DNA from 3 places in the Streptomyces pseudoechinosporeus genome. Region 2 is predicted to be linked to each of the others. Evidence: riboswitches for the same ligand, from Rfam matches in the RefSeq annotation. Region 2 holds a riboswitch; each other region holds the start of a gene.

Region 1 (7,154 bases), on a different contig from region 2:
CCTCTGGTCGCCCCAGACAGATGTCTTGGACCTCGCGCACGATGATGTCCGCTCCGGTCGGGAGATCGGTGCCGGGGACGGCGCGAACTTCACCCACTACCCGCCAACCGTCACCCACGTACTGGCGGTCGAACCCGAACCACACCTGAGGCGACTCGCAGAAGCCGCCGCACAGCAGGCGCCCGTTCCGATCCATGTCGCCGCCGGCAGTGCTGAAAGGCTTTCCGTTCCCGGTAAGAGCTTCGTTGCCGCGGTGTTCTCGTTCGTGCTGTGCACGGTCCCCGATCTCAACGTGGCCCTCGGTGAAGCCCTCCGCGTACTCAGACCAGGTGGACAACTCCGTTTCCTGGAACACATCCGCGCCGATACCTCCGGCCTCATCCGAGTTCAGCACCTGCTGGACGCCACCGTCTGGCCGCTCCTCGTCGGCGGGTGTCACACCGGCCGCGACACTCAAGAAGCCATCACGCGGGCGGGATTCACCATTGAGCACCTCGACCGCTTCCTCTTCCCTGAAGCGCGGATTCCTGTCTCCTTCCACATGCTGGGAACAGCATCCCGAGACTCGAGGTCGAAGTAGGCCGCAAGGTCAAGTTCGTTGCCCCGGCCCTCAGCACGAGACCGCTCGCTAGAGTCCGGGCTTCGTCACACGCCACCCGGCGCACCCCCACCGAGCTTCGTGATCAGCGGAGTGGGGCCTGCAGTTGAGGATGGTCTCAGCGTTCCGGGACTTCGAGCTGACGCGCGGCGGCGTCCACGGTCTGCGAGAGCAGGACGGTGATGGTCATCGGTCCGACGCCGCCAGGGACGGGAGTGATCAGGCGGGCGCGGGTGCGGGCGGTGTCGAAATCCACGTCGCCGATGTTGCCTGGGTTGTATCCGGCGTCGATCACCACCGCCCCCGGTTTGATGTCCTCTCCGCGGATCAACCGGGGCTGTCCTACGGCCGCCACCAGGATGTCCGCTTCCCGGAGGACAGCGGACAGGTCCGCGGTGCGGGAGTGGCAGTACGTCACCGTGGCGTCCTTGGCGAGCAGGAGCATCCCGACCGGTTTGCCGAGGATCGCGCTGCGGCCGACAACGACGGCATGCTGGCCCGCGGGGTCGACATCGTACTCGTCCAGCAGCCGCATGATCCCGCCGGGCGTGCACGATACGAAGCCGGGCAGCCCGAAGCTCATCGCGCCGAAGGAGTGCACCGTGACGCCGTCGACGTCCTTCTCCGGGGCGATGGCTTCGAACGCCGCGCGCTCGTCGATGTGTTCACCCGCAGGGTGCTGCAGCAGGATGCCGTGCACCCCGGGGTCCTGGGACAGGGCGGCGAGCGTGTCGACCAGTTCGGCGGTCGTGGCGGTGGCGGGCAGACCGACATGGCGGGAGGTGATGCCGGCCTTCGCGCAGCGGGCCCGCTTCATACGGACGTACGTCACGGATGCCGGGTCCTCGCCCACCAGTACCGTCGCCAGGCATGGCGCCACGCTGGTGCGCTGTGAGATCTGCGCCGCGCGGGCGGCGGTCTCCTCGATGATGCGCCGGGCGAGTCCGGTGCCGTTCATGAGCTGGGCCGTCTGTGTCGGGGACATGGCCGCCTTCCAGGCGTAGTTGACCACTCGCCCAGGCGCACGGCATCGACCGATTCGTCGGGCCGCTCCCCGGTGGTGCTCCACCTCAGCGCCAGTCACGGCCCACGTCGCACTGTAGTGGACGTGAACGGCCCCGGGAATGACGAAGATCCCGCACCCCCCCGGGGGGGTGCTGTGTCGCAAAGCGTGAGCACTTCCCCCCACGGTGTTCGCGTACCGCTCGCTTGAGCGTCCGAAGGACATCTTCCCCGTGACTGTTCACGCTTTTCACGGATAGGGGTGGGGGCCGGCGATGCCACGGGGCGCGCCAGAGAGGAAGTCAGTGCTGTCCGCCCACTGATCCACGCTGCCGATCAGTGGGCGGGAGCGCAGTTCCGGGTCGGTGACCGTCTGGTTCAGGGCCTGGGCGAAGCGTTCGGCGTGGAGGACCAGGAACGGGCGGTTGTGGTAGCGGCGGCGGGTGGGGTCGATCGGGTCGGTGACGCCGGAGGCGTTGTGGAGGGTGGCGACCTTCTCGTACGCGTCGCAGAGGTGCCGTTCCCGGTCCGCGTACTCCGTCGCGGCGAGCGCACCGCGCAGCGACGGGGTCAGGTCAGCCGCCACCGGCAGTCGGGCGAAGGTGCTGCCGAGCCATTTGCTGTACGGGGCGTATGTCCGCGACAGGAGGAGGCACAGCCGCATCAGGTCGCGTACCAGGCGCGCGGCGACCACCGCGGAGCCGAGGTCGTCCCCGACCTCCGCGCAACGGCCGACGAACGCCTCCTCCTGGGAGAGCCGTTGCCACTGGCAGGCCAGCAGGTAACGCCACACCTGGTCCGGGTACCAGGCAAGGCGCCGCCGTACGGCGTCCAGCGCGCCGAGTCCGTCGTGGAAGACGGCGCCCGCGGTCACCTCGAGGAGCCGCTGCTGCGGGATGGAAAGCCAGTCGTGCACGGTCAGTTCGGGGGTGGCGAGCGCGTCCACGCCGAGCTGCGCCACGAGCCACGGCCCGAGCCCGTCCACGGACACCCGGTGGTCGACGGGCCCGTCGACCAGTTCCATGTGGCCCGACACCGGGTCCAGCGCGTCGTCGTCACGGCGCCGAAAGTGCGTGGGCCAGCCGCGCACCTCCTTGGGCAGGCGCTCCGCCAGCAACCGGTGAATGCGCTTGCCACGCTCGGCGACCTCCTCGTCCGACAGGAACAGGTTCAGGCGCGGACCCCATTCATGATCCGCCGACCGTGCCGTGTCGAAGCCCAGCACCTCCGAACCCGAGCCGATCCGGGCGGCCGTGTACCGCAGCCCCGGGTACGCCTCGGCGAGGATCGGCCGCACGGCCTCCTCGTACAGAATCCGGGAGAGTTCGAGGCCCGGGAGGAACGCGGCTCGTGTCGGCATACGGTCACTCTGCCGGGACCGGGCTGCCGCCCACCACCGGATTACGTGCGGGCCGGGTTCGCGAGCCGAAGGCGGCGGTGGCCGCGTCGGCGGGCATGGTGTACCGGCTGCGAATGTTACACATCTTGGGAATCTGTAACGTTCGTAGATCTACCTGCCTGGGGGCAGCCGCCGCACCACGTGCGTGTACGCGAGCCACTCACAGCGGCACCTCCGCCCAGATCGTCTTGCCCGGACCGTCCGTCTGGAGGTCCACACCCCACCGAGCCGCCAGCCCCGCGACCAGCAACAGACCACGCCCGCCCTCGGATTCAGTGCCTGGCGCCCCTACCACCGGCAACCGGTCCCCGCGCTGATCGGACACCTCGATACGGAGCACTCGCTCGTCCTCCGTCAGCCGTACGCGGAAGTCCCGGCCGGACACCCGCCCGTGACGCACCGCGTTCGCCGCGAGCTCGGCCGCGATGGACGTGAGGGTGTCGTTGGTCTCGCTGCCGTACGGGTGGCCCCACTCGTCGAGCCGGTGGGCGACGAGGCGCCGGGCGAGGCGGGCTCCTCGTGGCGTCGAGCTCAGTCGCTGTGTGAACGTGCGTGCGGTGACCGGGACTTGGGGCAGGGCGTGGTTCGTCATGCGTCCACGGTGGCGGCGTACGCGCGCGGTCACCAGCTCTGCAACCCGTACGCAACGTCAGCGTACGAGTACTCAGGGTAGACAGGACGCTTAACTGACCGTAACCATGGGTGACTTCGCGCGGTTGCGCACACAACACCACCCTGGAGTACGCGACGCAATGACAACCGGCAGCAACAACACCGAACCCGAGCCCTCCGAGAGCCTCCAGACCTTCGGCGCGGTCCTGCAGGGCTTTCGCGAGCACGCTGGACTCACCCAGGAGGAACTTGCCCGGAAGATGAAGTTCTCGGTGCACTTCCTCGCCTCCGTCGAACAAGGCAGACGCCTGCCTCCGGACGACTTCGTGGAGGCAGCCGAGCAGGCCCTCAACGCGTACGGGATCCTCCGGAAGGCGGCCCGCAAGATCGGACGGCAGCCTGGTCTCGCCGCGTGGTTCCGCAAGTGGGCGGGGCTGGAGGAGACAGCCATCAGTCTGTGCACGTACGAATGCCGGTTGATTCCGGGCACGTTGCAGACGGAGGCGTACGCACGGACGCTCTTCGAGAACCGGCTTCCTCTGTTCACCGACCAGGAGATCGAGGACCGGCTGACCGCCCACCAGGATCGGCAACGGATGCTGCGGGAGCGGCAGAACACCGCGTTCAGCTTCATCCTCGATGAGCACATGTTCAAGCGCTGCACGGGAGGGGCTGAAGTCACTCGTGAACTCATCGAGCAAGTCCTGGAGTTGGGCTCGCTGAGGAATGTCGAGATCCAGGTCCTGCCGCTTTCTCGCGGTGTGCATGCCGGGCTGAACGGGCCCATGATGCTGCTGGAAACGCCGCAGAACCAGTGGTACGGCTACATCGAAGGCCAGGAAACCGGCCAGCTCATCTCCGACCCGAAAACGATCAGCGTGCTCCAGATGCGGTATGCGAAACTGCGCTCGCAGGCCCTCACTCCCGAGGACTCCGCGAGCCTGTTGAAGCAACTGCGAGGAGCGCTATGAGCACCGACGAACTGGCCTGGTTCAAGAGCAGCTACAGCGGCGACGCCAGCGGCGACTGCCTCGAAGTCGCCCTGGACTGGCGCAAGTCCAGCTACAGCAGCGGCTCCAGTGGCGACTGCCTCGAAGTCGCCCCCGGCTGGCACAAGTCCAGTCACAGCGGCAGCTCCGGCGACGACTGCATAGAGGTCGCCGCCTGCCCCACCACCATCCACGTACGCGACTCCAAGAACACCGAGGGCCCCCAGCTCGCCCTCTCCCCCACCACCTGGACGGAGTTCGTCACGTACGCCGCCCGCGGCTGAGCGACGGCGTTCAGTGATCCGCGCAGCACGGCGTCGGGTCCGGTACCTCGAACGGGACCAGGACGCCGCCCGCGGCAGGCATGGCGGCCAGGACCAGTTCCCCGTCCCGCCATTCCGGACGTACGAAATCCCTCGTCAGGATCCGCTGCTCCGGCGCGGGTTCGCCGGACCCGCCCAGCACCGCAACCCGGTCGATCGCCGAGCCCGACACAAGCTCCGCGACCGTCACCGTCCCGGTAAGCCGGGCGACCCCGGGGTAGAGGACGGCGCGGCCCACCTCGTCGGGAACGCCGACCGTCACCTCGTACCCCTTCGCCGCCAGCCCCTGCCTCGCCTCCGCGGACGCCCCGGTGAACGACAGCACAACCCGCGGCCGTTCCCCCCGCACCAGGTGCGTGCAGCCGAACACGCCCTCCGGAAGGGCGAGTTCGGCAGCCAGCGACTGGAGCAGATGGTCCGCCTCCTGCAGGGTCGTCGTCTCGGTGTCGACCCAGAAGGCGCTGTCGCCGTCGAACGTGGTCACGACGGGAGGACCCACACGGGGTTGGAGTAGAACCACAGGTCGGCCCACGGGTCCGCGTCGCCGACGACGTCGATCGCGGGGCCGGACGGGTCAACTGCCTTGCCCATCAGGCCCGGTGCCGAGCGGTTGCCGTCGGTGCCGCGCAGGCGGACGTACAGCGGGCGGTCGACGCGGCCGAGTTCGTACGTGAGCCGGACCTTGCCGGAGGACTTTCCGACCTCGTACGACTTGACGACCTTCGCGGTCGGCGCGGTGAAGGTGTCCTTGTCCTTCACCGCACCCGTCACATCGCCCTGGATGACGTCGACTCGGGCCAACTCCGGTACGAAGCCAGCCCAGTTGGCGCCGCTGGCGAGCGCGACCTCGACCGTCAGCGTCACCTTCGTGCCCTTCTTGACGTGCAGCGCGCCGCCGAGCGTGGCCCAGCGGCTGCCGCCCGAGACGCGTACGTCGAGGCCGCTGATGAGCTGACCGTGGTCGACCCAGACGCGGCCGGCGCGGATGCCGTCCATGACGGCGGCGTAGTTGAAGCCGTCGGCGCCGACGTGGGTGCGGCTGTACTGGCCGGGCCAGTAGTCGCCCTCGGTGAGGTCGATCGTGCCGCTGTAGACGGGGTCGGTGTGCTTGCCGTTGGCGAGGTAGTCGCTGTCGGGGCCGCCGCGCTTGGCGGTGTCCGTGTAGACGTTGTGGGAGTCGGAGTTGGCGGTGATCCACCAGGGCTTGCCCTCGGCGAGGAGGCTGTCCCACAGGCCGCCGACGGTGGCGGTCATCCAGTCGAAGCCGCCCCAGGTGCGGTAGCTCTCCAGGGGGTAACCGGCGAAGGAGTTGGCGCTCGGGCTGCCGTCGTAGATACCGCGGGCGCGGCCCATGCCGAGCGGCTCGGCGATACCGCCGGCCTGGTGGCCGGGCGCGCCCTCCATGCCGACCGCGATCTGGTGGCGTGCGGACGTGGCGTCGCGCCAGGCGCGTATCTCGTGCGGCGAGTCGATGCCCTTGCGCGCCGGGTGGTTGGCGAGCATCAGGGCGTCCTTGACCTTGCGCCGCTGGACCTGCTCGGCAAGGAAGTTGAGGCCCGCGATGGCGAGGGCCTCGTTGGCGGGCGTCGAGTCGGTCGCCTTCTTCACGCCGCCGTCGTAGTCGGTCTCGAACTGCTTGAGTACGGAGACCTCGTTCTTGCCGGGGTGGACGAAGACGGTGCCGTGCTCGGCGGCCGGGATGTTCCACTCCAGGCCCTGGAAGACGAGGGTGTCCTCGTACGTGTCGCGGGCCTCGACGATGTCCGGGTTGACCTTCTCCACACCGATCTTGGCGTGCGTCTCGTTGCCGTGGTCGGTGATGACCATCCAGTCCATGCCGTGCTTGGCGCCCTGGCGGACCTGGTCGGAGACGCGGTACTTGCCGTCGTTGCTGTACTGGGTGTGGATGTGGTGGTCGCCGGCCAGCCAGAGGAAGCCCTTGCCCTTCCGGCTGCCGGTGGAGGCCGGCGCGGAATTGGTCACCTGCGCGGCAGCCGTTCCGCCGAGCACTCCGGCCGCCGTCAGACCCGCGCCGAGCAGGCCCGCGCGGCGCAGCATGGAGCGGCGCGAGTGCTGCTCGGGGGTCAGGGCCTCGTCGGGTACGGAGGTGTCGAAGGCGGCCGGGAGATCGGTGCCTTGGTGGTCGTGATGGTGGTGATGCCCGTGTCCATGCTCGTGACCGTGCCCGTGCCCGTGACCCATGTCGGCCTGCCTTCTGTGCCTTCTTCGCC
Region 2 (7,154 bases):
TGATTGATCTGTGAGGCGCGGATCTTCACCAACTCGTACAGCTTGTGGTCAAGACCCTGCTTGGCGGCCGTGTCGAGGCGGATCATCGCCTTGTAGACCTCGGGGGCGAGCTGGGCCCAGTGCATCCGGGCCGGCTGTTCGGGTGCGTACTCCGCGGCCGTCGTGTCGTCGTTCGTAGTCATGCCCTCGACCCTAGGAGCGAAGTAGCCCAGGGGTATGGTCCATTTTTATGGCGAAATCATGGGCCACTTTGGGCGTCGACCTGCACGTCGACCTGCATGCCGAACTGACCGGCCCCGGCCTGCGCCGAGGGCTCACCGACGCGCTGCGCGAGGCCGTGCGCGGCGGGCGGCTCGCGCCCGGGACGCGGCTGCCTTCGTCGCGGTCGCTCGCCGCCGACCTCGGCATCGCGCGCAACACGGTCGCCGACGCGTACGCCGATCTCGTCGCCGAGGGCTGGCTCACCGCACGCCAGGGCTCGGGCACGCGCGTGGCGGAACGGGCCGTGGCGGCGCCGGACTCGTCAGCGGCTCCACGGCCGCGCTCGCCGCGCGGGCCGACGTACGACCTCGTACCCGGCACCCCCGACTTCGCCTCGTTCCCCCGCGCCGAGTGGCTGAAGGCGGCCCGCCGCGCACTGGCCACGGCGCCGCACGACGCCCTCGGCTACGGCGACCCGCGAGGCCGCGTCGAACTCCGCACCGCCCTCGCCGCCTACCTGGCCCGCGCCCGCGGCGTACGCGCCGATCCCGAACGCATCGTCATCTGCTCCGGCTTCGCCCACGGCCTGCGCCTGCTCGGCACGGTGCTGCGGCAGCGGGGGCTGCGCTCGCTCGCCGTGGAGTCGTACGGGCTTGACGTGCACTGGAAGTTGGCGGAGGCGGCGGGGCTGCGGACCATGCCGCTGCCGTTCGACGAGTCGGGTACGTCCACGGATGGCCTGGCGGGTGCGGGTACGGGGGTGGGGGCGGCCTTCGCCGATGCCCGGGCGATCCTGCTGACCCCTTCGCACCAGTTCCCGATGGGCGTACCACTGCAGTCCGACCGGCGGGCCGCCCTCGTGGACTGGGCGCGGCGGACCGGCGGGCTGATCCTGGAGGACGATTACGACGGGGAGTTCCGTTACGACAGGCAGCCGGTGGGGGCGCTTCAAGGACTCGACCCGGATCGCGTCGTGTACCTGGGCACCGCGAGCAAGTCCCTGGCTCCCGGGCTGCGGCTCGGCTGGATGGTTCTGCCGCCGTCGCCGGCGTCGGAGGTCACGTCGGCGAAGGGCGGGACGGACTCGTGCGGGGTCCTGGACCAGCTGACCCTGGCGGAGTTCATCACCTCGGGGGCGTACGACCGCCATGTCCGCGCGGCCCGCCTCCGCTATCGCCGCCGCCGCGACCAACTCGTCACGGCGCTTGCTTCCCACGCCCCTTCGGTACGGGCCACCGGCATCGCGGCCGGCCTTCACGCCGTCCTCCAACTCCCGCCCGGCACCGAGCAGTCGGTGGTCCAGGCAGCTGCTTGGCAGGGCCTGGCGGTCCACGGCCTGACCCGCTACCGCCACGCGGACACCGCGACCGACCCGTACGACGCCCTCGTCGTGGGCTACGGCACACCACCGGACCACGCCTGGACGGGCGCACTGGACGCCTTGTGCAGGGTGCTGCCTTAAGAGCTCCGAATGCGGCGGCCACGGTCATGATCCATAAGCTGAGGGCCGAGAACTTGATGGTGAACGGTCACGGGGGAGCGGACATGGCGGACTCACGACGGCAACTGCGGTCGGGCACGGTCGTACTCGGCGGGATGGGGCTCTTGGCGGCGGCACTCACCGCCCTCCTCCCCGCCCATCTCTACGGCCCTCGCGAACTCGCCACCACCACCGGTTACGTCGCCAAGCCCCTCCTCGGCCGCGAGGGCGCCGGCGTCACGGTCCACGACCCCGGAAACGCCGCGGTGATCCGTGAAGAACCTTGCTGCTACCAGGAGTTGGCCCCCCTTCCCTCCTTCGACGGCAACCGTGTCGTCCTCGGCGCCTGGGTCGTCGAGCACGAGTCGGCGGGCCTCGGCATCCGCGAGTCCTCCGGCCTGATCACGGACGAGTACGCCCGCTTTCTGCCGCACGTGATCCTCTGAGCGTCAGTGATTCTCTGAGTCCCGGTGATCCTCTGAATCCGGCGAATCTCTAAGCGGCCTCGGGGAGGTGGGGTGCGTTCCCGCGTCGTCCGGTGCTGGGGGCACCTCTGGGGGCACCCCCAGCGGTAGCTGGGGGAGGTAGCTGGGGGAGGTAGCTGGGGGAGCATCGGCGTGCTGCCGCATCGCCCTCGTACTGGACGTACTTGGGTGATGCGGCAGTGCGGCGAGGTGCCGTGCCTGGGGGTACCTCCCACGCCTTTAAGGCAGTGGGGGAGGCGTGGGGGCGTGCCTCACCTCCCCGAGGCCGCTTAGGCGCCCAGTACCGCCCGGAGTTGGGCCAGCCCCCAGTCCAGGTCCTCCTTACTGATCACCAGCGGCGGCGCGATCCGGATGGTGGAACCGTGGGTGTCCTTGACCAGCACACCCCGGTCCATCAGCTTTTCCGAGACCTCACGGCCCGTGCCGTACGCCGGCGCGATGTCGATCCCCGCCCACAGCCCGCGCCCCCGGACCTGCGTCACCCTGCCCGTGTCGCGCAACACCTCCAGCTCGCGATGCAGATGATCACCCAGCTCCGCGGACCGCGCCTGGAACTGACCGGACCGCAGCATGGCGATGACCTCGATCGCCACCGCACAGGCCAGCGGATTCCCGCCGAACGTCGAACCGTGCTCTCCGGGCCGGAACAAGCCGAGCACCTCGGCGCTCGACACCACCGCCGACACCGGCACGACCCCGCCCCCGAGCGCCTTGCCCAGCACATACATGTCCGGCACCACACCCTCGTGCTCACACGCGAAGGTCCGGCCCGTCCGCCCCAGCCCTGACTGGATCTCATCCGCGATGAACAGGACATTCCGCTCGCGCGTCAACTTCCGTACGCCCGCGAGATAACCGGCCGGCGGCACCCGCACCCCCGCCTCGCCCTGGATCGGTTCCAGCAGCACGGCGACGGTGTTCTCCGTGATCGCCTCGCGCATCGCGGTCAGATCGCCGTACGGCACGATCTCGAAGCCCGGCGTGTACGGGCCGAAGTCCGCCCGCGCCTCCGCATCCGTGGAGAAGCTGATGATCGTCGTCGTACGCCCGTGGAAGTTGTCGCCCGCCACGACGATCTTCGCCATACCGTCGAGCACGCCCTTGACCCGGTACCCCCACTTCCGCGCGGTCTTCACGGCCGACTCCACCGCCTCCGCGCCCGTGTTCATCGGCAGCACCATCTCCATGCCGCACAGCTCCGCCAGCCGCGCGCAGAACTCGGCGAACCGGTCGTGATGAAACGCCCGCGACGTCAGCGTCACCCGCTCCAGCTGCGCTCTGGCCGCGTCGATCAGCCGTCTGTTGCGGTGCCCGAAATTGAGCGCGGAGTATCCGGCCAGCAGATCGAGAAAACGGCGCCCCTCGACATCCGTCATCCACGCCCCGTCCGCCGTGGCCACGACGACCGGCAGCGGGTGGTAGTTGTGCGCGCTGTGCGCTTCGGCCGAGGCGATCAGCGCCTCCGTACGGGTCACGGGATCCATGGGATCTCCATTCCTCACGGCACGTTTCTCTCAGGGCACCGGGCGGTTTGTGGCCCCTTCCCATCGTCGCCTGCATCGTCGCTCGCATGGTGGACTCGGGGACCTGGCGATCAGGCGGGGCCGGTAGGCTGACCGGCGGGCCGTGACTGGCGCGCTGGGATGGGACCGACCATCGGGGAGCGGCCCGTGACGAACAAGTGCCGTGCGCCTGGGCCGAACCGTGAACGCTGAACGCCACGTCCGGAGGTCCCTCATGTCCGACCACTCTGCGCCCCTCTCCACCGAATCCACCGCCTTCCGCAGCGCCCTCGAAGTGATCCGTGCCGTCGAGCCCCGGGTCGCCGACGCCATCGGCCAGGAGGTCGCCGACCAGCGCGAGATGCTCAAGCTGATCGCCTCCGAGAACTACGCCTCTCCGGCCACCCTGCTGGCCATGGGCAACTGGTTCAGCGACAAGTACGCCGAGGGCACCGTCGGCCGCCGCTTCTACGCCGGCTGCCGCAACGTCGACACCGTCGAAGCCCTCGCCGCCGAGCACGCCCGCGAACTCTTCGGCGCCCAGCACGCCTACGCCCAGCCGCACTCCGGCATCGACGCCAACCTCGTCGCCTTCTGGGCCGTCCTCGCCGACCGCGTGGAGGCCCCGGCGCTCGCGAAGGCCGGTGTCCGTAACGTCAACGACCTCTCCGAGGCCGACTGGGCCGAGCTCCGCCAGGCCTTCGGCAACCAGCGCATGCTCGGCATGTCCCTGGACGCCGGCGGCCACCTCACCCACGGCTTCCGCCCGAACATCTCCGGCAAGATGTTCGACCAGCGTTCCTACGGCACCGACCCCGCCACCGGCCTCATCGACTACGAGGCCCTGCGCACCTCCGCCCGTGAGTTCAAGCCCCTGATCATCGTCGCCGGCTATTCCGCGTACCCCCGTCTTGTGAACTTCCGCATCATGCGTGAGATCGCCGACGAGGTCGGCGCGACGCTGATGGTCGACATGGCGCACTTCGCCGGCCTCGTCGCCGGCAAGGTCCTCACCGGCGACTTCGACCCCGTCCCGCACGCCCAGATCGTCACGACCACCACCCACAAGTCGCTGCGCGGCCCGCGCGGCGGCATGGTCCTGTGTGACGACTCCCTCAAGGACCAGGTCGACCGCGGCTGCCCGATGGTGCTCGGCGGCCCCCTTCCGCATGTCATGGCCGCCAAGGCCGTCGCGCTCGCCGAGGCCCGCCGCCCCGAGTTCCGCGACTACGCCCAGGCCGTCGTCGACAACTCCCGCGCCCTCGCCGAGGGCCTGATGCGCCGCGGCGCCACCCTCGTCACCGGCGGCACCGACAACCACCTCAACCTGATCGATGTCGCCTCCTCCTACGGCCTCACCGGCCGCCAGGCCGAGACCGCCCTGCTCGACTCGGGCATCGTCACCAACCGCAATGCCATCCCCGCCGACCCCAACGGCGCCTGGTACACCTCCGGCATTCGCATCGGCACCCCCGCCCTCACCACGCGTGGCCTGGGAACCGCCGAGATGGACGAGGTCGCCGGCCTGATCGACCGGGTCCTCACGACCACGGAGCCCGGCACGACCGCGAAGGGCGCTCCCTCCAAGGCCCAGCACGTGCTCGACCCGAAGGTCGCGGACGAGATCTCCCACCGGGCCACGGATCTGGTGGCCGCGTTCCCGCTGTACCCGGAGATCGACCTGGGCTGAGGCCACCGGGAGGCGACTGCTCGTCTCACAAGTCGATCAGTTCCTGTCGTGGTTCCCGCGGCGGCCCGGAGTCGTGCTGTGCGCGGCGTATCAGGAGGCCGCCGCCGGAGCCCAGGGCCAGGCCCGCCGCGAGACCCGGTATCGCCCACCACCAGTCGGTTCCGTCGTCTGCCCCTATGGCGGCCGTAGTCGCGGAGGTCTCCTCGGCGTCGGGCGGAACCGCGGCCGATGTGTCGTCCGACGCATCTTTCGGTCCCGAATCCGGGTTCGTCCCCTCTGGGTGTTTGCTCATGACGCTGAGGTCGGTGAGCAGGGACCGGAGCTCGTCGGGCTTCTCCGCCCGGTGCCAGACCTCCTTCGGCGGCTTCGACCCATCAGGCGCCAGTTTGAGCTGTGTGAGGATCCAGACGCTCCGGGAGCCGGTCACGTCGGGGTGCACCATGTCCACCCGCCAGGGAGTGACGTCATGGATCATCCATGTGATGTTGATCCGACGGCCTATGGAGTCGAGGTCCGGCGGCTTCTCCTGCAACCTCTTGAGGTCGCCGCCCTCCTGGGGGAGCAGGTCCCTCAGTCGCATGTATTCCTCGTCGCTGCTGTACAACGACGCCGTCTCCCCGCTGCTGGGCGATGCCAGCAGCACACTCGTCGGCCCGCCCGCCACCGCAGCCGACGCGCCCGTCAGCACCAGAGCGAGCGCAGCCGCCAACGCCCCGGCTGCCGCCGCCAGTTCACGAACCCTGCGCATCGGACCCCCAGTCGATCCCGGATGCGGCCCGTCCGCACCCTGTCACTTCTGGTACACCGCTCGACCCGCCGAGGTTCCCACTTGTCCCGCACGAGTTCAGACCACTCCACGCCCCTGCTCCCCACTCCACGGACCCCAATCCACTGGCTCCTACTCCACGGACTCCGCGACAGCCACGGCTCGCTCCCGCGAGTCCACCCCCTCAAGCCGCAGCGTCCGCTGCTCCCCCCGGTGCTGCCACAGCAGCGTCGGCCCCGCCGTGCGGACCGTCCTGGCGTACTCGTGGCCCCGGTCGTCGACCAGGGCGAGCTCGAGGCGGTGGGGCTCGGCGAACCACAGGCCCGAGTCGCCGTTCACCGTGGCCGGTTCGTACGGCACCGTCGTCGACTTCCAGAAGAGCGGAGAGAGCGTCGCCCGGAACTGGTCGAGCCGTATCACCTCGCCGCCCCCGGTGTGCCAGCACAGCGAGAGGACCCGGCGGTCGGCCGACACCTGCGCGGCCGACGGGCGCCCCAACTCCCTTGGCAGCAGCGGCTCGAACCCCGCCCGCCGCGCAGCCCCGGCCACCGTCAGGCCCTGCTCGCAGCCCGGCACCGGAGACGGAGAAGCGTGCGGCCCCGGCTTGTACCGCACCTCGACGCCGCCGAAGCCGAACCAGTCGACGACCGCCGCCCGCACCGGAGGCGTGAGCACCAGCACCGTCAGCAGTCCGCACAGCGCGGCGGTCAGCGAACGCCAGCGCTGCCGCGCCCACCGCCGAGCCGACCGGATCCGCGTCGCCGGTCCCGTCGGCTCGGCCACCGGCACCGGCACCTCCTCGGCCAGTATCTGCTCCAGCACCCGCTCGACCATCGACTCGGTCCCGCTCGCACCCGGCGGATTCAGTGACCGTCCGAGCGCGCGCAACTCCTCGGGCAGCCGGTCCGAGCTCCCGCGCGCACGCCCCGGCTCCCCGGAGGTACGACCGCCCGGGGACTCCGCGCCCCCGTGCTCGTACGACTCACTCATGCTCATCACCTCCTTCCCGAGGCTGGAAATCGGGCAGCAG
Region 3 (7,154 bases), on a different contig from region 2:
AGTACGGCGACCAGTTCCGCCAGGTCGGCGTCGTAGCGGGCCACGCGCAGCCACTGGGCGTTGCGGTGGGCCAACTCCCGGATGGATTCCGGCAGTTGGTCCGATCGCGGCGGAGCGGCGCCGTCCAGCAGCAGGGGGATGACGGTCTTGCCGGTGTGCAGGGCCTGGTCGATCTCCCGGCGTACCCAGTCCGTCTCGTCGTCCAGCCGTCGCTCGCCGGACCCGCCCAGCGCGTCCGCCCAGCCCCGGTGCACGACGACGAGCAGCACCTCGCAGTCCGCCACCCGCTGCCGCAGCGTGTCCGGGTACCGCTGCCCCGGCACGATGGACGCGACATCCCGGAACACTTGGTCCTCGCCGAAATGCTGTTCGAGTCGGTCGTACAGTGCCCGCACGACGTCTTCGTGATCGCCCCTGCGGTAGTTGATGAAGATGCCGCCCACGCCGCACACCCTAGAGCTACAGGGAAGGTCCATGGACGCCCGTGAACAGGCTTGCGCCTTCTGCGAGATCGTCGCCGGCACCGGCAAGGCGCGCGTGGTGTACGAGAATGCGCACACCGTCGCCTTCTTCCCGCTGGCGCCCGCGACGCGCGGACACACACTGGTCGTGCCGAGGGCGCATGCGGCGGACCTGTGGGCGATGGACGACGTGGCGGCTCAACGCCTTTTCCACACCGTGCTGTTGGTGGGGGGCGCCCTACGCGCGGTCCTCGAACCCGACGGCATGAACGTCATCAACTCCGCCGGCGCGGAGGCCTCACAGTCCGTGTTCCACACCCATGTGCACCTCGTGCCGCGCAGCCCCGGGGACGCGATGGGGCCGATCTGGCCGCCGGAGAGTGCGGGGTTCCGGGACGAGGACGACGCGGCCAAGGACGCGCTCGCCGCCCGACTCTCCGCGGCGATCGGCCGTCCGGCGCGGTGAGTTCACAGGGTGAGGACGAGGAGCGCGAGGTCGGCGAGCAGCAAGGGCGCGTAGAACAGCAGTAACGTCGGCGTCAGCCAGACCTCCGGCCAGGGCATCCGCGACAGATACCGCCCCACGTTCATGGACAGCACCTCGACCGTGCTGTCGGGGGACCGCGCATCGTCGTAAAGCCGGCGGAAGGCCCTCTCCTGGCGCAGGAAGAAGCAGTCCAGGTACCAGAAGCAGAGCAGCGGCACCACGCCGACGGACGCGAGCTGCCAGCTCAGCCGACTGGCGGACAGCGCGAGCAGGCCCGCGGCCAGGGTCAGCGCCCAGCCCTTCATGAGGAACGAGTTGGTACCCAAGCGGGTGATCGTCGCCTGGATGAACTCCAGATGCTTGATCCGGTCCGGGTCGAGCGGCACCCTGCCGCCGACTCCCGCATCCGACCCCTCGCTCAGGGCAGTCACTGGCCCGCCCTCTCGAGGTCACGCACGAGGTTGGTATACGCCTCCCCACGGGCCTGGCGCTTGTGAAGCCGGTCCGCTGACCTTGCGGCAAAGTACGTGCCACCACCCGTCGCCAACGCGCCTACGAGGACACCCAGTACAGCCGCCAACCCCTGATCCATCGAATCCCCCGCCGGTCGTCAACCAGATTCATCCCGGCCACCTTATGTGGGATGGCACCATGCTGGACTCTGCTCCCAAGAGCAGTGCCCAACGCTGCAGGCCTAGTAAGGCCTACGGCCCTGAGCTGTTGAGCGGGCGATAGATCCGCGACAACCCGAGAGCGAATCGGACGATCTCCGGCTCGGCATTCGTGCTACGAGACGGGCACCTCGTACACGATCTCGCAGAGGGCGGCAGGCACAACGATGTCAGCCGTCTCGACCGGTCGGCCGTCGTCGCTGTAGTACGTCCGCTGAATCCGCGTGACGAGCGCGCCCCGCTGGATACCGAGGAGGGTCGCCTCCTCGGTATTGGCTTCCCCGGGCTCTGGCCGCTCCACGGAGTGCGTGACCGTGAGACCGATCTCGGCCATGCGGTCGACCACGCCCTTTCCCGCGTGCGGGCCTCCCTCGGGCAGCACGACGAGCGTGCCGGCCGTCAGCTCGTACGGCTCCCAACTCGTCGACAGCTGAACCGGCTTACCGTCGGACAGGAACTCGTGCACCGCGTCGAACCCCAGGTCCGTCTCATCGCCAGGCCTCAGCTGGACTATGAGGAGGTGGCCGGCTATCTCGCCGAAGTCGGAGGGGAGAACTGGCTGGAGCGAGTGGATCGTGGGGAGCTGGATGACGCGCAGAATCTCGCCGAGTTCGCGGGCCGTGTCTGCTACCGCTCCTGGGAGCCCGGGCTGAACCCGAACGTGACACGAATCCGCACCGACCAGGACGAGTCCCTGCGCAACATTCTGTCCAGCGCGCACGGCTCGGTTCTTGAGCACGTGAACTTCACGTTCGTAGTCCACCACGTCAGCCGGGTCGTCACGCATGAACTCGTCCGGCATCGCGCCGGCGCTGCTGTCTCGCAGGAGTCGCTGCGCTTCGTACGGTCGGACGACCTGCCGTTCTGGTTTCCGCAGTGGGCCGAGGAAGACGGCGAGTTGATGGAGCGTGCCACTGCGCTGCTGGAGCAGATGGAGGAGTTCCAGCACTGGATGGCCGACCATTTCCATCTGGACGAGCCCGGTGTGCCGTTCGGCGAAAAGAAGGCCAAGACCTCTTTCATGCACCGGTTCGCGCCCGAGGGCGTTGCCACCGGTCTGGCCTGGACGGCCAACGTCCGTACCCTGCGGCACGTCATCGAGAACCGGACGGCTTCGGGAGCGGAGGAGGAGATCCGTCTGCTGTTCGGGAAGGTCGGTGAGCTGATGGTCAAGGAAGCCCCCGCCCTCTTCGGGGACTACGAGGTCCAGGACGGCGCCTGGGTCCCTGGGTGGCGCAAGGTCTGAGGAGCACCTGGGCCGCGGGTGCGTCAGGAAGGGCCGGGCCAGGATGTGCTGCCGCTCAGAGCCGCGTCAGCACCTGGGCGAAGAACTCGCGATCGCCGTCGAAAATGGGCCGCAGCTCTGCGAACTCCCGTGCCGTGACCCACCGTACGGCGCTCACTTCGCCCGGCTCCGTGACCACCTCGCCGTCCTCAGCATCGGCGGTCCACCAGTGCAGGCGGAATCTTCCGTCGTGGGTCTGCGACTCCCAGACCTTGGCCCCCGGAGCAACTCGCAGGCCGACTTCCTCGCGCACCTCCCGGACCAGGGCCTTCTCCTGCGTTTCCCCGGGTTCGATCGTGCCGCTGAGGGGTGCCCAGTAGCCCGGCATCCGGGCCGACGGGCCCCGCTGGATGACGAGCACCCGCTGTCCGCGCCGGATCACTGCGACGATTGCCTCTCGCTGGTTCATCTGGCAGCTTCCTTGGTCGATTCCAGGGCTTCGAAGATGGTGAGGGCGTCACGGAGGGCGGCGACGTCGTGGGTGCGGATGTAGTCCGCCCCGTGGCGCGCGGCGTACAGCTCCGCCGCCAGGCCGGCCGGGCCGATCCGCAGAAGGCTGCTCCCGGTGAGCGCGCGAAGGAACGACTTGCGGGAGGGCGAGACCAGGACCGGCACGTCGAACAGAGCCTTCATCTGTTCAAGACCCGTCAGGACCGTCAGCGACGGTTCCGGATCGGCGCCGAGGAAGTAGCCGAGCCCCGGGTCGATGACCAGCCGGTCCCGGCCGATGCCCGCCGCTTCGAGTGCGGCCAGGCGCTTCGTGAAGAACCGCTCGATGCCACTGTGGACGACTGCGGCATCCGTCACCACCTTGGTGGCGGGTCCCCGGCCCTGCACCGAGTGCATGACGATGAGTCGGCACCCGGTACCGGCCAGCTCCTCGTACAAGGCGGAGTCGGGAAAGCCCTGGATGTCGTTCAGGTACGCGGCACCGTGGGCGCCGGCGAAGCGCTGGGTCTCGGGCAGGAACGAGTCGACGGACACCGGTATGTCCTCGGCGACCAGCTGGTCGATGACCGGGGCCAGCCGTCTTATCTCCTCGTCCGCGGTCACCGTCCGGGCTCCCGGGTGACTCGCCGCCGGGCCCAGCTCGATGATGTCTGCCCCTTCTGACCGCAGTCGCCGGGCGTGTGCCACCGCGTCCTCAGCGGTCAGGAACCTGCCGCCGTCGGAGAAGGAATCCTCGGTCATGTTGACGATCCCGACCAACCAGGGCCGGCCGGTGGCCATGGGGGAGAAATTCAGGTGCCGAATCACCAGGGTGCCTCTCAGGTCGATCCCAAGAAGCCCAGGCGCGCGGCACTGCGTCATTATGACGAAGCCGCTCCCCGATGGTTATGCCCATCACGACACGCCAGTCACGGCTCACCTGCACTCTGTCCGGGCCTCATCTCGACGAAACCCCACACCGCTGCAGAACTCCGACCCGTGCAGGAGGGCGTCGTGCTGTTTGAGGACTGCGGGGCCGGGGTGAGACTTGGCTTTCTGGGGAGCGCGAAGCCGGGAGGTACTGCTCATACACGCTGGTCGGGAACCGGACCGAGCTCTTCGATGACGGAGCGGAGCTGCTGTTCGTCGAGTTCGTAGACGGTCTCGCCCGCCTGCGGATCGCGCGCGTGGAGTGTGTGGAACAGCGGGGCATGAGGGGTGCCGAGCTGTATCAGGGTGGCAGATGCTCCTCGCACTGCCCGTTCGGTGCGTGCCGCGGCAGTGAGATCGACGCGGCTGACAACGCCTGGAGTCACCCATACCGGCGTCGACTCCAGGTGGCCGAAGATACTGCCGGTGGACGTGGTGCCGCAGGGCTGAGACAGCCCGGTCCGCAGACTCAGTGGCTCCTGCTCAGTGGCTTGTGCGTACGAGGGAGAACGCCGCCCCCTCGGGGTCCGCGACCGTGGCGATGCGGCCGTGCGGGGTGTCGCGGGGCGTTTTCAGGACGTGGCCGCCCAGGTCGATGACGTCGGTCAAGGAGGCATCCACGTCGGCGACTTCGAAGTACGTCATCCAGTGCGGGCCCCGGTCGCGGGGGAGGGCGTGGCCCACGCCGCGGATGCCGGCCACCGGGCGGCCCTCGATGTGCAGGGTGATGTAGTCGGAGTCCGCGGAGACGAGCGGCTCTTTCTCGTAGCCGAAGAGCATTTCGTAGAACTTGGCGACGCTCGCGGAGTCGCGTGTGACGAGCTCGTTCCATGTGGGAGTGCCGGGCACGTCGGTGATGCCCGTGCCGAGGTGGGCCGCGGTCTGCCAGATGCCGAACACGGCGCCCGAGGGATCGGAGGCGATGACCATCCGGCCCGCATCCCCGGCGTCCAGGGGGCCCACGCCGACCGTGCCGCCGCAGGCCCGTACCGTCTCCGCCGTCAGATCCACGTCGTCCGAGGCGAGATAGGGCGTCCAGGCGATGGGCAGATGACGGTCGGGCGGCAACTGCCCGATCCCGGCCACCTCATGGTCGTCGAGCACGGCGCGTACGTACGGGCCGAGCTGCTGAGGGCCGGGCTGGAACTTCCAGCCGAACAGTGCTCCATAGAACTCCTGGGTCGCGGCCATCCCGTGCACCATCAGACTCACCCAGCAGGGTGTGCCGGGCGCGTGCGCGGTGCCGTTCAGGCCGGTCGACCCCCGTGACTCGGTCATCGTCACTCTTTCCTCGGCGCCCCGGGGCGCCCGCAGCTTCACTTCCGCTTCCGACAGCGCGTACTGCCCCCGCGATTCCCCGCCCGGTGCCGACGCTCGCACCACCAGGGATGCCGCGTGCCCCGGCCGACGGCGCATGGCTGGAGGATGCCCGATTTGCTGTATCCCATCCGTATCCCCACGGTTGCCTGGCGGTGTCCATCGGCTGTACAGCCTGTGTCCATGCTCGTACGCCGTGTGCTCGGGCCGGTCCGGCGGGCAGAGTAACCGGACCTGGACGATGCGGCCACCCCGTACGCAAGGATGGTGGCCATGAACGCCATCATCTCCGCAGCCGAACTCGCGAGCGCCCTGGCCGGACCGAAGCCGCCGGTGCTACTCGACATCCGCTGGCAACTGGGCGGCCCGAACCTGCGTTCCGCATACGAGGAGGGTCACATTCCGGGTGCCGCCTACGTGGACCTGGACTCCGAACTCGCAGCTCCGGCCGGTGCCAGCGGCCGGCATCCACTGCCGGACATGGAGGTCTTCGGGGCGGCGATGCGGGCGGCCGGGGTCAGCGCGGACCGAGACGTCGTCGTGTACGACGGCGGGCTCGGCTGGGCCGCCGCGCGCGCCTGGTGGCTGCTGCGCTGGACGGGTCACCCGTCGGTACGCGTCCTTGACGGCGGACTCGCGGCCTGGGACGGCCCCATCGAGGCCGGTGTTCCCTCTCCGGTCGCCGGTACGTTCGTACCGTCGCCCGGCGCGCTGCCGCTGCTCGACGCGGACGGAGCCGCCGCCCTCGCCCGCACCGGCCTGCTCCTCGACGCACGCGCCGCCGAGCGCTACCGGGGCGACGTCGAGCCGATCGACCGGATCGGCGGCCATATCCCCGGCGCGGTCTCGGCACCGACGACGGAGAACGTGACGGAATCCGGCCACTTCCGCCCGGCCGCCGAACTCGCCGAGCGCTTCAAGTCCCTGGGTGCGACCGGCACTTGTGAAGTCGGCGTCTACTGCGGCTCGGGCGTCTCCGCCGCTCACGAGATCCTCGCGCTTCAGGTCGCGGGCATTCCGGCCGCGCTGTACGCGGGCTCGTGGTCGCAGTGGTCGGCGGACGACAGCCGCCCGGTCGCGACGGGGCCCGACCCGCAGTAGACCGGCCCGGTCCGCAGTCGCACGGCAGCGAAAAGGGCTCGCCCCGAAGTGGCGCGAGCCCCAGCCGCGTACATCTTCCGCTTTCTATTCCTGCTTCTTGCGACGCGTCCCGAAGACGATCTCGTCCCAGCTCGGCACCGCCGCTCTTCGGCCCGGGCGGACGCCGTCCGCCTCGGCCTGCCGGTCGGTGGAGCCGACGAGCCGGTCGCGGTGGCTGCTCACCGAGCGCGGCATCAGGACATCGGCGTACGCCGAACCGGCCGAGGCCGCGGGCGCCGGGGGCTCCTCCGCCTCGGGCTCCGGGGCGGGCTCCTCCTCCACCGGAAGCTCCGTGGTCGTGGTGGGGCGCTCAGGCACCACCATGTCGCCACGGAAGCTGGGCACCGCCTCCAGGAGGCTGGTGAGCGAGTCCCGCTCACCGTTGATGCTCTCCTCCTCGGGCTCCGGCGATTGGGCGGGCAGGACGGGACGTT

The links. A riboswitch is a leader RNA that binds a small molecule or an ion and turns the genes downstream of it on or off. The one in region 2 is predicted to bind ZMP and ZTP.
Region 1: it holds a riboswitch for ZMP and ZTP, as region 2 does, so the genes downstream of both, ACYVO6_RS16735 (bifunctional 5,10-methylenetetrahydrofolate dehydrogenase/5,10-methenyltetrahydrofolate cyclohydrolase) here and ACYVO6_RS42100 (glycine hydroxymethyltransferase) in region 2, are expected to answer to the same signal.
Region 3: it holds a riboswitch for ZMP and ZTP, as region 2 does, so the genes downstream of both, folP (dihydropteroate synthase) here and ACYVO6_RS42100 (glycine hydroxymethyltransferase) in region 2, are expected to answer to the same signal.

What each region holds. Positions count from the first base shown of each region.
Region 1 covers NZ_BAAGPS010000011.1:46,517-53,670, reverse strand. The annotation lists gene ACYVO6_RS16740 (class I SAM-dependent methyltransferase) at 1-580, shown strand, start outside; gene ACYVO6_RS16735 (bifunctional 5,10-methylenetetrahydrofolate dehydrogenase/5,10-methenyltetrahydrofolate cyclohydrolase) at 717-1,583, opposite strand; ZMP/ZTP riboswitch at 1,606-1,692, opposite strand; gene ACYVO6_RS16730 (DUF4037 domain-containing protein) at 1,851-2,960, opposite strand; gene ACYVO6_RS16725 (ATP-binding protein) at 3,160-3,591, opposite strand; gene ACYVO6_RS16720 (helix-turn-helix domain-containing protein) at 3,752-4,582, shown strand; gene ACYVO6_RS16715 (DUF397 domain-containing protein) at 4,579-4,884, shown strand; gene ACYVO6_RS16710 (hypothetical protein) at 4,895-5,407, opposite strand; gene ACYVO6_RS16705 (PHP domain-containing protein) at 5,404-7,125, opposite strand.
Region 2 covers NZ_BAAGPS010000073.1:51,949-59,102, reverse strand. The annotation lists gene ACYVO6_RS42120 (carboxymuconolactone decarboxylase family protein) at 1-182, opposite strand, end outside; gene pdxR (MocR-like pyridoxine biosynthesis transcription factor PdxR) at 230-1,663, shown strand; partial or broken gene ACYVO6_RS42110 (glutathionylspermidine synthase family protein) at 1,828-2,127, shown strand; gene rocD (ornithine--oxo-acid transaminase) at 2,436-3,650, opposite strand; ZMP/ZTP riboswitch at 3,783-3,871, shown strand; gene ACYVO6_RS42100 (glycine hydroxymethyltransferase) at 3,904-5,358, shown strand; gene ACYVO6_RS42095 (hypothetical protein) at 5,384-6,106, opposite strand; gene ACYVO6_RS42090 (hypothetical protein) at 6,257-7,114, opposite strand; gene ACYVO6_RS42085 (RNA polymerase sigma factor) at 7,107-7,154, opposite strand, start outside.
Region 3 covers NZ_BAAGPS010000023.1:135,994-143,147, forward strand. The annotation lists gene ACYVO6_RS24000 (toll/interleukin-1 receptor domain-containing protein) at 1-443, opposite strand, end outside; gene ACYVO6_RS24005 (HIT domain-containing protein) at 475-927, shown strand; gene ACYVO6_RS24010 (hypothetical protein) at 930-1,379, opposite strand; partial or broken gene ACYVO6_RS24015 (UTRA domain-containing protein) at 1,735-2,082, opposite strand; gene thyX (FAD-dependent thymidylate synthase) at 2,080-2,865, shown strand; gene ACYVO6_RS24025 (NUDIX domain-containing protein) at 2,921-3,313, opposite strand; gene folP (dihydropteroate synthase) at 3,310-4,134, opposite strand; ZMP/ZTP riboswitch at 4,184-4,276, opposite strand; gene ACYVO6_RS24035 (hypothetical protein) at 4,419-4,589, opposite strand; gene ACYVO6_RS24040 (VOC family protein) at 4,747-5,541, opposite strand; gene ACYVO6_RS24045 (sulfurtransferase) at 5,854-6,681, shown strand; gene sepH (septation protein SepH) at 6,766-7,154, opposite strand, start outside.